DNA from 2 places in the Fructobacillus evanidus genome. Region 2 is predicted to be linked to the other one. Evidence: predicted binding sites of a transcription regulator. Region 2 holds the regulator's gene; the other holds the start of a gene.
What was found. Region 2 encodes HrcA, which represses chaperone genes, less so after heat shock. Its sites were predicted from a motif close to TTAGCACTCNNNNNNNNNGAGTGCTAA; they were not measured.

Region 1 (3,214 bases), on a different contig from region 2:
GATTTTTAATTGGTTTCCTGTTCAGGGATACCAAAATAATTAACACCGATAGCAAACAGAACGCCGATAAAGGTATCAACAATTCGCAAAAAAACGTAGTCGATGGTGGCATCCATTGGAATTGTTAAAGAAATCAACAGGAGGGCGGCGAGACCACCGACAATTCCAAGACTACAATTCAAGGCATTGAGAATCACAATCGTGCAAATAACAAAAATCGGAATAATGATGATTGGCATCCAGCTATTGTGGTGTGTAAATTCACGAATCAAAAAGTAAAGTAGCGAGAAGAAACCACCGACACTATTTGATACTAAACGAATTTTAGCAAATTGAATGGTATTGTCCCAGTCTTCTCGTAGGGCGAAGACGGCCGCAAGGGCGGGAACCGACGCTGGTCGGTCGACAAAGTGATAAACGAGTAAGACCAACATCACAACAATTGCGGTCTTCACGGTCCGCATGCCGACGTGGATCTGTAACTTTTTCATGGGGAGCTCCTATTTTATTGATAGTATTTAGCGTATCATAGTTAGTAAGATAAAGGTAATGATTGTCCAATCAGTGAGGTAAAACATGATTAAAAATACAGTACTTGATCAATTACACGACCACCAATCAATTCGCTCCTTCTCCAATCGGCCAGTCACCGATGAGGAAGTCGAGGCGATTTTCTCTGCGGCTCTTGCCGGACCAAATATGCAAAATTTTCAGCCAGTCACTTTCATCGAAATCACCGACCAAGACCTCAAAAAGAAAATCACCGAAAAGGTGAAGATGAAGTATATCGAAAATGCTACTCGGTACTTTGTTGTTACCGTCGATTGGCACAAGGTTTTGTTAAATCAGGATGCTGAAACCCGGGCGATTATGGAAGAACGAATCCAGCACTACCAATACTTGGAAGGTGGGATTGTTTCGGCCTCAATTGCCTTGGGCCGTGCTCAAGTGGCGGCGGAGTCACTTGGAATTGGTTCTGTGACCATGGCGGGCGCCATGGGGGCCTTTGAACTTTATGAAAAGGAATTGGACTTGCCAAAGTACGTCAAGCCAATTATGGGCTTTTCACTGGGCTATCCTGATCAAAAGCCGGGCATCAAACCTAAGTTGCCATTGGCTGGTTCTTTAATGAAGGGCCATTACGATGACGAACAAATGAAGGCTGCCATTAGCGAATATGACCAAACGATGGCCACTTACTTTAAGGGTCGGGATATCGATTCCAATTGGACGAAGCATAACGCCTCTTTGTTAACGAAGGGTGCTGCCAACACTGCCCTGTCTCAATACCCTCATGATAAGGGATTCGATTTAAAATAAAATAAAGATGTATAAAAAGTCGTGCGAGCTCCATTGATGGAGGCCTTGGCAGGCTTTTTATTTTGAACAAAACGAATTTCACCGTGTTGACAAATAGGGCTTAGGTGCTATACTAAAGTCAGATTAGCACTCGATGTACATGAGTGCTAAAAATACAAACGGAGGTTGTGATTCATGTTAAAGCCCTTAGGAGACCGCGTGGTCGTTAGTGTTGCAGAACAAAGCGAAAAGACAGTTGGTGGCATTGTCTTAGCCGCTAATACGCAAGAAAAGCCGGTAACCGGTAAGGTTGTGGCAACAGGGAGTGGCTTGGTAGCCGATTCAGGCCAGAAGCTGGACATGACAGTTAAAGAAGGAGACCAGGTATTGTTTGACAAGTTTGCTGGTCAAGAATTGACCTATGATGGTCAATCATACTTGGCTCTCCATGAAAAAGATATTATCGCCATCGTTGATTAAGCAACAATTACAAGACAATTAACACGAATAATGATGATTTCAATCAGTTTTGGTTAAAGGAGTAGGGAAAATGGCAAAGGAATTGAAGTTTGCGGAAGACGCTCGCTCAAAGATGAAGGTCGGAGTTGATAAGCTGGCTGACACTGTGAAAACAACGATTGGACCAAAGGGTCGTAACGTTGTTTTGGAAGAATCTTATGGCTCACCAATTATTACCAATGACGGGGTCACAATTGCTAAGGCGATTGAACTAGAGGATCACTTTGAAAACATGGGTGCTAAGTTGGTTGCTGAAGTAGCTTCAAAGACCAATGACATTGCTGGTGATGGAACCACAACTGCTACCGTTTTGACTCAGGCAATTGTTGGCGAAGGACTCAAGAATGTAACGGCTGGTGCTAACCCAGTTGGTATTCGGACGGGTATCGAAAAGGCAACGGCAGCCGCTGTTGCTAAGCTGCATGAAATGTCTCATACGGTTTCAACGAAGGACGAAATTGCCCAAATCGCATCGATTTCTGCAGCCAGTGATGAAGTTGGTTCTTTGATTGCTGAAGCAATGGAAAAGGTTGGCAACGATGGCGTGATTACCATCGAAGAGTCAAAGGGAATTGAAACCACTTTGAACGTTGTCGAAGGAATGCAGTTTGACCGTGGCTACATGTCACAGTACATGGTTACTGACAATGAGAAGATGGAAGCTAATTTGGACAACCCTTACATCTTGATTACGGACAAGAAGATTGGTAATATCCAAGATATCTTGCCTGTCTTGCAACAAGTTGTGGAACAGGGTCGGTCAATGTTGATTATCGCCGACGACATTACTGGTGAAGCTTTGCCAACTTTGGTTTTGAACAAGATGCGCGGAACCTTTAACGTTGTTGCGGTGAAGGCACCTGGCTTTGGTGACCGTCGCAAGGCCATTTTGGAAGATATCGCCATCTTAACTGGTGGTACGGTTGTTACGGATGACCTTGGCTTGAATTTGAAGGACGTAACCATTGAACAATTGGGTCAAGCCAATAAGGTCAACATCACCAAGGACAACACGACCGTTGTCGAGGGTGCTGGTGACAAGGCGGCCGTGAAGGAACGGGTTGACTTGATTAAGCAACAAATCGCTGATAGCACTTCAGAATTTGACAAGGAAAAGTTACAGGAACGTTTGGCTAAGTTGGCTGGCGGTGTGGCCGTGATTAACGTTGGGGCCGCCACTGAAACGGAATTGAAGGAACGTAAGTACCGAATCGAGGATGCTTTGAACGCCACGCGAGCTGCCGTTGAAGAAGGCTTTGTCGCTGGTGGTGGAACTGCTTTGGTCAACGCCATGGCTGCCGCTGCGGCTGTTGAAGTAACAGGTGACGTGGCCACGGGTGTTAAGACCGTTGTGGCCGCTCTTGAAGCCCCTGTCCGTCAAATTGCTGAGAACGCG
Region 2 (3,214 bases):
CACCAAGGTCATAAACCAAGATCTTTTCGTCCTTGTCCAACTTGTCCATTCCATAAGCCAATGAAGCGGCCGTTGGTTCGTTGATGATTCGTTCAACTTCCAAACCAGCAATCTTACCGGCATCCTTGGTAGCTTGACGTTGAGCATCGTTAAAGTATGCAGGAACCGTAATCACGGCCTTGTCAACCTTTTCACCCAAGTAGTCTTCTGCATAACCCTTGATGTACTGCAAAATCATGGCTGAGATTTCTTGTGGTGTATAGTCCTTACCACCAACGGTTACCTTGTAACCTTCTTCGCCCATGTGAGACTTGATTGATGAAATGGTGTCTGGGTTTGTGATTGCTTGACGCTTGGCAACGTCACCAACCTGGGTCTCCCCATTCTTAAATGACACAACTGAAGGTGTCGTACGACCACCATCAGGGTTTGTAATAATCTTTGGCTTGCCACCTTCCAAAACGGCAACAGCTGAGTTAGTAGTTCCTAAATCAATTCCGATAATCTTTGACATAGTATATCGACCCTTCCTATTTTTTAAATCATATTCTTAAGCTTTTTAAGGTGTGGTGCCAAAGGGCTGAGTCACCAGAGATATTTGCTGTTTAGCAGATATTATTGCGCAACCGCGACCATCGCTGGGCGAATGATGCGATCTTGAAGAACATAGCCCTTTTGCAAGACCGTTGCCACTTGGTCGGCCTTAATTTTGCCTTCTGCCGGCACGGATTGAACACCTTGCATGGTATTTGGATCAAAGTTATCACCAACTTGACCGACTTCTTGAATACCATTAGTGGTCAACGCCTGCTTCAAAGTCTTCAACGTGATTTCAACACCCTTGTGGATTTGTGCCACCTGGTCGTCATCCCCCACTTCAACGGCAAGGGCGCGTTCCAAGTTATCAACCACCGGTAAGATGGCTTCGGCTAATTTCTGGCCGTCATACTTGCGAATATTTTGAATTTCACGAGCATTACGACTTTGGATGTTTTGAATTTCAGCTTGAGCGCGAAGTAATTCATCATCCTTCTTCTCAAGGGCTGCTTGCAAATCAGCTAGTGGATCCACTGCTGGTTCCTCTACTGATTTTGCTTGCGTCTCTTCTGATTTGTCTTTTGCTTCTTCTTGAGTTTGGTCAGCATCAGCAAATTCCTCTGCCTCTGTTTCTTCCTCAATATCAGCTTGCTTCAAATCTTTTTCATCTTCAGACTTCGCCACGGGCGTTCCTCCTTTTGGTTAAACATATTCGAGTAATTTTGTATCTAGTGCTTTGGCAAAGGTTGATAGTAACCGAGCAACCTTCGCATATGGCATCCGGATGGGACCCACCAGTGCAATCACGCCACCATCATCGCCACCAACCGAAAACGGTGCGGCAAGAATGGCGTAGTCCTGCAAAAGTGTCGTTGGTAACTCCTGACCCAAGCGAATCGTCACGGACTGTTTTTGAGTCGCAGCCAATTGACGAACTGCTTGAGGTGAGTCAAACAACTCCAGGACCGACCGAGCTTCCTTTAAGTTTAAGTAAGCATCGTCGGCCACCTCTAAGAGATTGAGCCGGCCACCAATGTGGACTTGCTCTTCAACCGACCGAGCCAAGACTTCCCCAAAGAGCTGCAGGAAAGCTGCCGGGCTTTCAACGTTGCGTGAAAGCGTAACAGGCAGTTCCTCTGAGTTCATCAGTGAAAGGACTTCTTGAACCGGCCGACCAACCATCTGCGCATTGATATAGGCCACCATGTCCGTTAAGGACGAGACGGTCATTTCCTTTGGCAGACGGAAAGTTTGCGAGGTTACCTTGCCATCAGAAGTTGCCAAGACGGCCAAAACCTGTTGCCGTTCCAACTGAATCAACTGGAAAGACGAGATTTTGAGGTTAATGGCCTTTGGCTTTAAGACCAATGCCGTTAACCCTGTCATGTCTGCTAACTGCCGGGCCGTTTGGCCAAGCAAATCATCCAATTCGTGGAAGTTACCACGAATTTGTTGAGCAATCAGCGCAACATCTTGGTCGGAAACCTGGTCGGCCACCATAAGGTGGTCAAGGTAGTAGCGGTAACCAGCCTTCGAAGGAATTCGACCGGCGGAAGTATGGAGCTTTTTAATCAGCTCGGCTTCCTCCAAAAAACTCATCTCATTGCGAATCGTTGCCGGTGAAAATTCCAAGTTCAACTGGTCATGTAAGGTCTTTGACCCGACCGCTCGGGCGGTCTGGGTATATTCATAAATAATCGCCGCCAAAATTAATTGCTGTCGATCAGTTAACATCAACCCAAACCCCCTTTAATTTTGTTTAGCACTCAAAACTCTTAACTGCTAACAACTATATTATACAAAAGATTCAGAAAAATGCAAACTGTTTTTAGCACTCTTTATAAACGAGTGCTAATTTTATTAAAAAGCCCTTATCTACCAACCTTAACAGCGATTATGTCATGGCAAAGAAAAAAGCAGATTAAAATTAATCCGCTTTTTCTTGAAAGTATTCACGTGTCTTTTGTTGGTCAATCAGTAACTGGTCAACCAGGGCTTCTGCGGAATCGAACTTCACTTCATTGCGTAACTTCGCATACCACTGAACCTTCACCGGTTCGCCATAAACTTCATCAGCGAAATCAAAGAGGTTGATTTCAACCGTCACCGGTCGGTTAGCTTCAAAGGTTACATTGCGACCAATCGAGGCCATACCATCGACCCAACGGCCATCGACATAGGCGCTCACGGCGTAAACACCAATACCAGGCAGGAACTCAACTTCCGGCGTCCAGATATTAATCGTTGGAAAGCCCAGCGTCCGACCTCGAGCATCACCATGGACAATCAGCCCGGTTGTCTCGTGGACGCGACCAAGGCTTTCCGTTACGGCAGTTAAGTCACCGGCGGCTAGGTCTTGACGGATCTGTCTTGAAGCTACCTTAGCAGCTGATTTACCGAGGGTCTTTTTGGCAACCGTCAGGACATCAAAGCGACCAGCAGCATATTCAGGCAAGTGAGCCATGTCAGCCTGATACTCTTTCTTGCCGTAGCGGTGGTCAAAGCCCGCAACCACCGTATGAACCTGGAGGGGCAAGAGGATTTCTTTAATAAATTCTTCTGGATGCAAGGCCGAAAGGTGTGACGTCAATTGGAGACAATACACCCGATCAACGCCCAGTTTCCCTAAGAGCTGGACCTTCTGGTCCAGGGGTGTTAAATCATGCCAGGGTTGGGA

Region 1: a site for HrcA is predicted at 1,444-1,470, ahead of groES (co-chaperone GroES). Genes of this name have one in related genera too.

The regions. Positions count from the first base shown of each region.
Region 1 covers NZ_CAUZLM010000004.1:42,821-46,034, reverse strand. The annotation lists gene AABI08_RS03775 (FUSC family protein) at 6-491, opposite strand; gene AABI08_RS03770 (nitroreductase family protein) at 580-1,320, shown strand; gene groES (co-chaperone GroES) at 1,495-1,779, shown strand; gene groL (chaperonin GroEL) at 1,850-3,214, shown strand, end outside.
Region 2 covers NZ_CAUZLM010000001.1:264,894-268,107, reverse strand. The annotation lists gene dnaK (molecular chaperone DnaK) at 1-514, opposite strand, end outside; gene grpE (nucleotide exchange factor GrpE) at 616-1,221, opposite strand; gene hrcA (heat-inducible transcriptional repressor HrcA) at 1,240-2,271, opposite strand; gene ribF (riboflavin biosynthesis protein RibF) at 2,465-3,214, opposite strand, start outside.